DNA from 3 places in the Sphingobium cupriresistens LL01 genome. Region 1 is predicted to be linked to each of the others. Evidence: predicted binding sites of a transcription regulator. Region 1 holds the regulator's gene; each other region holds the start of a gene.
What was found. The regulator LexA, encoded in region 1, represses DNA repair genes until DNA is damaged. The targets are predictions, from matches to a motif close to GTTCCNCNCTTGTTCT.

Region 1 (3,276 bases):
CCCGGCCCCTGGCGCGTCACCAGCGAGAGCGCGGCCGGCGCGGCGGACCTTGCAGCCCTGGCGCCGGGCGAAGCGAGCCGCATCTTCACCGGCGCGCCGCTACCGCCGGGCGCCGACACCATATTGATCCAGGAAAATGCGACCCGCGACGGCGACTGGCTGACCGCCAGCGCCGATCCGCTACCCGCAGGTCGTCATGTCCGCACCGCCGCCTCCGACTTTGCGCAGGACGCCCTGCTGCTGGAGGCTGGCGGTCGCCTCGGCCCGGCTCAGGTCGCGCTCGCCGTGCTGGGTGGCCATGGCGTCGTGCCGGTCGGCGGTCGGCCGACGGTCGCGCTGCTGTCCACCGGCAATGAACTGGTGCCGCCCGGCGCCCCGACGCCGCCGGGTTTCCTGCCTTCCTCCAACGCGCCGATGCTTGCCGCCCTGCTCGCCGCCCTGCCCTGCGACGTCATCGACCTCGGCATCGTGCGGGACGACCTCGATGCGATGGTGGCCGCGATCGAACGGGCGCGCACGGCCGACATCATCGTGTCGACCGGCGGCGCCTCCGTCGGCGACCATGATTTGGTCCGTCCCGCTTTTGTGAAAGCAGGCGGCGCGCTCGATTTTTGGAAGATCAAAATGCGGCCGGGCAAGCCGCTGATGGCGGGGCGAATCGCCGATACGCTGTTCCTGGGCCTGCCGGGCAATCCCGTCTCCGCCTTCGTCACGGCCACGCTGTTCCTGTTGCCGCTGGTCCGTCATCTGGGCGGCGCACGCGATCCGCTGCCACCGACAAGCGACGCGCCGCTCGCCTCACCGCTGCCCGCCACCGGCGATCGTGACGATTATCTGCGCGCCTGGCGCGGACCGGGCGGCATCGTGTCGGTCACGTCACAGGACAGCGCGGCCACCGCCGCCATGGCGAAGGCCGACTGCCTGATCCTGCGCCCCGCCGGATCGCCGCCGGCGGCTCCCGGCGATCGGGTCTTGATTCTGCCGCTGCCCTGACATGTTCGGTGCTTGACTAACCTTCATCTGTTTCCTATGCGTTCCTCATACGTTCCACGGAGGATCGCAATGTTGACGCCCAAGCAGCAGGAATTGCTAAGCTTCATTCAGACCCGCTTGGACGAAGGCGGCGTGTCGCCTTCTTTCGAGGAAATGAAGGATGCGCTGGACCTGCGGTCCAAATCCGGCATTCACCGCCTCATCAACGCGCTGGAGGAGCGCGGCTTCATCCGTCGCCTGCCCAATCGCGCCCGCGCGCTGGAAGTGCTCAAGCTCCCCGATGCGATGCATCGCACGCCCGCGCCAGTGATCGCGCTCAAGCCCAAGGTTGCGCCGCCCGCCCAGCCGCCGATGATCCCCACCGCCGCCAATGACGTGATCGAAATCCCGCTGCACGGCCGGATCGCGGCCGGTGTGCCGATCGAGGCGATGGAAGGGCAGACGATGCTCTCCGTGCCCGCCGCGCTGCTCGGCGCGGGCGATCATTATGCGCTGGAAGTGTCGGGCGATTCGATGATGGAAGCCGGCATCCTCGACGGCGACTTCGCGTTGATCCAGCGCACCGACGTCGCCCGCGAAGGCCAGATCGTCGTCGCGCTGATCGACGAGGCGGAAGCGACGCTGAAATATTTCCGCCGCGAAGGCAGCCGCGTCCGGCTCGATCCGGCCAACCCGGCCTATGAGCCGCAGATATACGATCCGCGCCAGGTCCGCATCCAGGGCAAGCTCGCGGGGCTGCTGCGCCGCTACAATTGAGGCCTGTGTGATTGGGCCTTAAATGATTCAGGCTGGTCCCTCCACGTCCGGCGGGTCTGGCGGGCGACCCAGGGATGCGCGTCGCCCGCCCGATGGACGGTGTGAACTTCGCCCTTCGCCAGGATCATAGACAGCCCGCCGGTACGCGCGAGCGACCGGCGATCGACCTTCATCCAGCGCGGTCGGCACCAGCGCGGCAGGCCCCGATCGCTGACGACGATGTCCGCCGCCGCGCAATCGCCGGCGAAACTCGACCGATCGATCAGCACATTGCTGCGAGTAAAGAGCAGCCGCCAGTCGCGGCCCTTGCCATCCTTCATCCTCATGGCGCACATATCCTGCGAGCAGCGCGTCTCCGGCAGCGCCGCGATCGCCGCCAGTTCGCCGTCATAACCTGCACTTTCCGACAGCACGTCCCGCACATAATCCCCCGCCCGATCGCGCAATATCGCCATGCCCTTTCCCGTCCGCACGGCGACATGCCGCCCGTCGCCGGTAATCAGGATATCGGGCGGCGCGGCGGTAAAGGTGACCGCCACGCCGATCAGCACCGGCGCAAGTCCCAGCCATCGCCATCCCGTCCGCCATAACAGGCACCAGAGCAGTCCGACGATGGTGATGCCGAACAGCCCCATACCCATGGTCGGCGCGAGCAATGTGGCCATAGGACTCGCCGCCACGCCATGAGCCAGCAGCAGCAACAGGTTCAGCGCCTGCTGCGTCAACCACCAGAACGGCGCGCCCAACCCTACGACATCCAGCACGAGCGCCAGCGCCTCCAGCGGCATGACGACGAAAGTGGTGAGCGGGATCGCGATCAGATTGGCGAAGGCGCCGAGCAGGCCCGCCTTGTGAAAATGGAACAGCGCGATCGGCATCAGCACCAGTTCGACGGCGATCCCGGTCGCCAGCGTGACGACCAGCAAGCGACCCGTCTTGCGAATCACGCCCTCGTCCCTGACGGCGGCAAAGGCGCGAAAGCGCGGATGTTCGGCCAGCGCCACCAGCGCCGTCACCGCCGCGAAACTCATCTGGAAACTCGGCCCGACCAGCGCTTCGGGCCACAGCAGCAGCACGACCAGCGCCCCGGTCGCCACCAGTCGCAATGTCACCGCATCCCGACCCATCGCCAGTCCGCCCAGCACCAGCAAGGCCGCGACGCAGGATCGCACCGTGGGCACCTCCGCCCCGGTTAGCAGCGTATAGCCGATCCCCGCCAGCGCCCCGCCCGCCGCCGCGATCAGCATCAGCGGCCAGCCAAGCGCCGCCCGCTGGCTCAAGGCCATCACGCGCATCAGCAGGAAAATGACCGCCCCGATCAGCGCCGTCACATGCAAGCCGCTGATCGACAGAAGATGCGCCAGCCCGCTGCGCCGCATCGCTTCCGCATCCGCTTCGGGGATCGCGCCCTGGTCCCCGGTCGCCAGAGCGGCAGCGATTCCTTCGGCGGGACCATCCACTTGCTCCAATATATGGCCGAACAACCGCGCCCGCAGCGGTGGCGCGGCGGTGGAGGGGATCACTATC
Region 2 (3,276 bases), 1.2 Mb from region 1:
CGAGGATGGCGTCACCGGCGCCCTGTTCGCGCCCGACGATCCGGCGGCGATCGCCGCGGCGCTGGCGGACCTGTTCGCCAATCGCGACGGATGGGATGAACGCCGGGCCGTGGCCCGCGCGTTCGTCGAGCGCGAGCGTAACTGGTCGTCAAACATTGTGCGTTATGAACCCGTTTACCAGCGGCTGCTGGCGCGTCCCGCACGGACGCGCGCGGCCGCATGAGCAAGGGTTGAACATAAGGTGGCGGCGGGAGTCATCAGCAGGCGGGGCATGGCGATCGCCGCACTGGCCGGTCTGGCGGCTGCGTTGCTGGTGTTGTGGATGCCGGTCGGCCTGGTCGAGATGATCGTGGCGTCGAGCGGCCTCAGCGAAGCGTGGCCGGCCGCGGCGCCGCCGTTGGGATGGAAGGCGCGGCTGATGATGGCGGGTTTCGCCGGCGTCATGGCGATCGGCCTGGTCGGCCTGGCACGCCGCGATGCGGATGCGCCGGAACAAGAAGATGGGAAAGGACGCGCCCATCGCGTCCAGGGAGCACGTAAAATGGGTTTCGCATTCTCCAAGCTGACCGCGCTGGCGCGGGGCCGTGCTGCATCGGGCATCGAACCGGACGCGCCGATCCTGCGGCGCGCCGACGCGCATCCTGATGCGCCGTCACGCCCGCCGATCTTCGCGAGCCGGGACTTTGACGGGATCGACATTTTCCCGCGCGCCGAATCGGGCCGCCGATCGCTGGTGGCGCGTCGCGACCCGGAGCGCGACACGATCGTCCCGCTCGGCAAGCTGCCCATGCCCAGCGCGCCGATGCCGCTGACGGACGCAGAGCTGCCGCAACCCGCCTTCCTGCGGCCGGCCGGTCCCTTTGCCGTTCCGACCCTGGTCGAAGACGATATCGACGATGATGGCGCGGACGAAGATTATGCCACGTTTGAAGCAGCGCCGGTCGCGGCCGAATGGACCGCGCCTGCGATGCCCGCCAGCGTCGCCCAGCCCGCCGAAACAATCCGTCCCGCGCCGCTGCCCATGCCCTCCACCCATGGCCTGTCGATCAGCGAACTGACCGAGCGATTGGAACGCGGGCTTAAGCACAGGTCGCGGAAAATGTCGTCGGCCGGGGCCGGTGGCGGTATGATCGCCGACATGCCGGTGGCCTCGGCCGTGCCGGTGCGCAAGACGGTGGAGCAGGATGCCGACGAAGCGCTGCGCGCCGCGCTGGGCGCGCTGCGTTCCATGACCGGGCGACGGTGACAGCCGCCGCCCGGCGCAGGTCTTACCAGTCTTCGATCGTCAGGGCGGACAGTTCCAGCCAGACGCTCTCCATATCCGCATCGCCATCATCGACGCTGATGTCAGCGACGAAATGGCCCGGCAGCACCCATTCGGCATCGGCGAGGCCTGCCATGAAGGCGCTGCCGCGTTCAGGGAAATCCTCGCCGCTCAGGCGCAGCCGCACCATATGGCGCTGCCCTTCGAACAGGGCGCTGGCCCAGGGGCGGCTGACCGCCCGTTCGACGATGGCGGGTTCGCCCGCGCGGGCAAGCAGTTGCGCCAGCAAGGGCGGCAGCGGGCTGGCCCTTTTCCTTCCTATTCCTTTATTTCGGATGAGGTTGGCCACGCCGAACTCATGATCCAGACTTGTCATTGGCTGATGCTCCTGCGATAAGTGTTCATGAAATGTTCTACTCGTCTCCTTATGCGATCGCCGGGTTGCCGACCCAGGCGCAGGTCGAAAACCAGGCGTGGATCGCGTGCGCAGCGGCGTCCGAAAGTGGTTGGCCGCATCTTAAATTCGCGAAGAAATTGTTCGATCATGCGCAGCAACATTGGCCTTCTTCTCCCCAGTCAGCACGACTCGCCCGCTGCAAGTCGATAGGTTTATTCCTATCTCTAACGCAATTTCCTACTTGTCTAGGAAAATTCCTATCATTATGGATTGGATATGGATGAATCGGAACATACCCGGATTGCGCTCGATCGGCTGATTGCCGAACGGGGGGAGAATTATGCCGATCTGTCCCGGCTGATCGGCCGCAATCCCGCTTATATTCAGCAGTTCATCAAGCGCGGCACGCCACGCAAGCTGGACGAGGAGGATCGGCGCGTGCTGGCGCGCTATTTCGGCGTGCCCGAACAGATGCTGGGCGGCGCGACGGCGCCGGTCGCGGCCCCCGCCCGGATGCGCGGGATGCCCGCGGTGGTCGCGGTGCCGCGGCTGGCGCTGGGCGCGTCGGCGGGGCTGGGATCGCTGGACGAGGATGAGCAGGCGGCGGGCGTGATGGCGTTCGATGCGCGCTGGTTGCGCCATCTGGGCGTGCGACCGCAACGGGTGTCGATCATCCGGGTCGATGGCGAATCGATGGCGCCGACGCTGAACGACGGCGACGACATCATGGTCGATCATGACGATGATGCGGGCCGCCTGCGCGACGGCGTCTATGTGCTGCGGCTGGACGGCGTGCTGATGGTCAAGCGCGTCGCCATGGGGCCGCGGCGCGGTTGGTTCAGCGTGGTGAGCGATAATCCGCATTATCCCGACTGGGCGGATATCGATCCGGCGCTGGTGGATATTGTCGGCCGGGTCGTCTGGAGCGGCAGGCGCTTGCATTAGCGGTGTCCGCCTCCCAATCCGTCAAGTGGATGTTTTCCGACTGGGTCGGGATAGGCGGGGTCGGCACGGTGTTATGCTGCCGTTGAGGCGACGGCGTGGCTGCGCCAGAGGAGTGTCGATTGAACGATAATGGCGCGGTGATCCGCAAGGGACAGGAATGGCGCGGCGCGCCCATGGCGCTGGCGACGGTGGTGTCGACCTGGGGATCGGCGCCGCGGCCGCGCGGCAGCCATATGATCGTCCATGCCGATGGCCGGTTCGAGGGCAGTATTTCGGGCGGCTGCGTGGAAAGCGACGTGTTGCAACGCGCGGCGGAAGTGATCGGCGGGCGCAACGCCCATGTCGAAAGCTATGGCGTGGCCGATGGCGATGCCTGGGAAGTCGGCCTGCCGTGCGGCGGCGAGATCGCGGTGCTGGTCCAGCCGGTGAGCGAGGCCGGCTTCGCGCCCGGATTGTTCGACCGGATCGCCGCCGCCAGCGCGCGCGGCCGGGCGCTGACGCTGGCGACCGACCTGGACAGCGGCGTGACGCGCGAGGCGGCGGGAGAAGGGGATTTCCTCAATCGCTACGATCCGCCGCGCCGTCTGCTGATCGTCGGTGCGGTGCAGATCGCCCAGAGCCTGGTGCCGCTGGCGCAGGCGATCGGGGTGACGCCGGTGGTGATCGACCC
Region 3 (3,276 bases), on a different contig from region 1:
GGTCGACCGTAGCGAACAGATCTGCTTGCCCTCTGCCCTGCGGGGTCAAATCCTCCAGCAACACGCCGCATTTCGTATAGACGCCCCCCGGTTGAAACATGGCCTCCGTCATCTGGCCGACGATCCGCAAGATTACGCGCGGATCGTTGGAAGGCGGCGACAACCGCGCCGATCGCGAAGCGGAAGGCGGGTTCGGCCGATAGCGTGAGCCATGGGCGAAGGCGATCAGTCGGCTTGCAACGAGGCCCTGGGCGCGGATCTTCTCGGCCGCGCGCGCCGCGCGCCGCGCCATCGCCTCGCGCAGCTCGTCCAGCGTTTTGACCGGCTCTCCGAATTGGCGAGTGACGGCGGTTGCCTTCAGCGCGTCGGGCTCAACCTTGAAGTCCGCGCATTCTATGCCGCCCAGCTCGCGCACAAGCCGCTCAAGTACAACCGTTCCCACATCGCGCGCGACCGCGGGCGGCATCGCCGCCAGGTCGGCGGTTGTTCGGATGCCAAGAGGTCGAAGCCGCGCCTCAACCGTGCTTCCTATTCCCCACACCTCTCCGACCGGCCATCGCTCGAACAATCGGCGGCGTAGCTCAGTGTCGTGGAGATCCACCACGCCGCCCCAAACCTTTTCGGTGGCCTTGGCGAGCGCATTGGCGACTTTCGATAGAGTGCGTGTCGGGCCAAGGCCGATCCGGGTCGGGAGGCCGACTTGCCGCAATATATCCTCGCGCAACGTGTGCGCGGCGTCCACGTCGCCAAGGCCGTTGGGCAAGGTGGGGGCGCGGTAGAAACTCTCGTCTATCGAGTAGATCTCCACCGTATCGCTATGCTCGGCAATGACGGCGTTGAACCGCCGATTGAGGTCGGCATAGAGTTCGTAATTGCTCGATCGGAGCTGGATGCCGTGCCGTTTGATCCGATCCCGGATTTTAAAAACCGGCTCGCCCATGCGGACATGTAAGGCCTTCGCTTCCTCGCTGCGCGCAACCGCGCAACCGTCGTTGTTCGATAGGACGATGACGGGAACGCCGCGCAATGACGGGTCAAAAAGCCTCTCGGCAGAGACATAGAAGTTGGCAACATCGACAATTCCATGGGTCATCTGCGAGGCCTAGCGCCGAAAATCACGGACACTCGTTCGCACGACGCCCCATATTTCCACGCCCTCGGCGGGAGTAGGGTCATAGTGCTGGCGGGCGTTACGAGCCTCAAGAAACGTCCCGCCCTGGCGGCGCGCGAGCTGGCGGCAGACAAAGCCGCCATCCACGATGGCGATGACGATATGTCCCTCAACGGCCCGCGTGTCGCGGTCTACCACCACCACATCGTTATCGTAGATACCCGCGTCGATCATGCTGGTGCCGCTAATGCGGAACACAAAGCTGGCGGCGCGGTCGAGCCGCAGCAACTCGATCAGGCAAATGCGATCTTCGGCCCAGTCCTGCGATGGACTGGGAAAGCCAGCTCCCGCCGCCCCGATGAGAAAGGGAATTAGCCCCTCTGGCACCTCGGCAAGCGGGACCGGCTGCATCGGTGGCAGCAACATCGTGATTCCCTTCTTTCCCCCCTTCTAACGCATCATAGAACGAAATGGGAACATCGGTTCATCGCTCAAACGGTCTGGCCCTGTGGAGCGCCTTCGGCGCGCGTCTTTTTTAGAGGTGAAGGGCCGCAAAACAGGCATTCCGCACGCTACCCTGAGCCGTATGATTGACAGCTAAAGGCAGCGGCACCAGCTTCGCATGATGTGCAACAGATATAATCCCGGCGAGCGTCAACTAATTCTCGATGTGATCCCCGCGAATGGAAATGGCGCGCAGTACAACGCCAATCCCGATCGCGTTCATCCGAAAGAGGTTGGTCCTGTCGTTCGGCTTGTTGACGGTGAGATGGTCCTAGAGCGGATGACATGGGGCTTCCCGGTTACGCTTAAGGGCAGCAAGGGACAGCCGCTCGCGCCGAAGCCAGTCAATAATGCACGCTTTGACAAGCTGGGCGCATTCTGGAAGCGCTGGGCGATAGACCCCGGCAACCGCTGCCTCATTCCCACGGCGCACTTTGCAGAGGCCATCGGTCCGAAAGGCAAGATGACAGAGGCGTGGTTGTCGGTTCCCGATCAACCGATTTTTGCGTGGGCGGGGCTGTGGTCGAATGAGGATTGGGGCCTCTCATACACTGGCGTCATGACGGACAATTGCATTGAGTTTGCCGACATTCACGACCGCTCGCCGGTTATCCTCGATCCTGAGCATTGGCACACCTGGCTCACCGCGCCGTTAGCCGATCTATATCAATTTGATCGGCCTTATCCGGCGGAGAGGATGGCCGTCGAGCGAACAGATATTCCTTGGGTGAAGCGAAAGGCGCCAGGACAGGGGCCTTTGCTATAGGTCACTCCTGTTCCTCCAAGCAGGGGTCGATACATAGGACGGACTCAGACATACGCCAAGCGGCTCCAGAACCGCTTCGGTGTCGGCTATTACCTGATTGGCGTGCGTTATCTGCCGTCGTGCTTCAAAGTCTTATCGATCAGCCAAATGTGTAACGCATGAGCCGCGACAAATGTGGTGCCTATGAACATCAAGGCAGGCAATAGCATCCACTCCTGCCCCGGCCTCGGGGTAAGCGTCATCGCTCCAACACAGATTAGCCCCAGCACGCAGATTGCGAGAAACGGGGTAAAACTAAGAGCGAGAATGCGGGAAGCAGACCAGTTGATCGACTTGGAAAGCGGCTCTGACCGCGAAAGCCTCCACTGCATCGGCAACCTTTCACTTTCCCTGAAATGCGCGTTTGCCCAGATAGACAGACCAATCATCGCTAGCGCGAAGATGATGGACACGATCAACACGGTTACAATCACAAGCGTTACCTTTCGGCACCAGCGTAATCAGGCCGCCGGATGTTCGCAACTCGGCGGCTATCGCCTGTTGTCAGCCTCCAACTTAAGATAAAAATCGTGGCGGCTACAGGGAGAGGCCGAGGAACGATGCGCCGGGCACCGGATTGAAGGAAATCGGCTCGGCAGGGACAAAGCCGAGGGCCTCGTACAGCTTGCGCGCGGGATCGAACTTCGCCTGCACATCGAGCCTCATTTCGCTATAGCCCACGGCGCGAGCTTCCTCGATCAGGCGTTCGGCGAGGGCGCGACCAAGATGGCGTCCCTGAGCATGGGGGCGAACGTATAGTCGCTTCATCTCGCAAATTTCGGGAGTGACTAGGCGCATCGCAACGCAGCCCTCAATTTCGCCTGCCCGATCCGCGAGCAGAACGCATCCCTTCGGC

Region 2: a site for LexA is predicted at 1,675-1,690, ahead of V473_RS01600 (S24 family peptidase). Genes of this name have one in related genera too.
Region 3: a site for LexA is predicted at 1,574-1,589, ahead of V473_RS21305 (LexA family protein). Genes of this name have one in related genera too.

Annotation. Positions count from the first base shown of each region.
Region 1 covers NZ_KQ130434.1:1,562,452-1,565,727, forward strand. Annotated here, with positions in the region: gene V473_RS07630 (molybdopterin molybdotransferase MoeA) at 1-993, shown strand, start outside; gene lexA (transcriptional repressor LexA) at 1,063-1,749, shown strand; gene V473_RS07640 (ComEC/Rec2 family competence protein) at 1,740-3,276, opposite strand, start outside.
Region 2 covers NZ_KQ130434.1:330,999-334,274, forward strand. Annotated here, with positions in the region: gene V473_RS01585 (TIGR04063 family PEP-CTERM/XrtA system glycosyltransferase) at 1-223, shown strand, start outside; gene V473_RS01590 (hypothetical protein) at 272-1,246, shown strand; gene V473_RS01595 (hypothetical protein) at 1,269-1,640, opposite strand; gene V473_RS01600 (S24 family peptidase) at 1,938-2,606, shown strand; gene V473_RS01605 (XdhC family protein) at 2,726-3,276, shown strand, end outside.
Region 3 covers NZ_KQ130440.1:3,902-7,177, reverse strand. Annotated here, with positions in the region: gene V473_RS21310 (Y-family DNA polymerase) at 1-1,093, opposite strand, end outside; gene V473_RS21305 (LexA family protein) at 1,103-1,537, opposite strand; gene V473_RS21300 (SOS response-associated peptidase family protein) at 1,734-2,381, shown strand; gene V473_RS23750 (hypothetical protein) at 2,565-2,945, shown strand; gene V473_RS21290 (GNAT family N-acetyltransferase) at 2,958-3,276, opposite strand, start outside.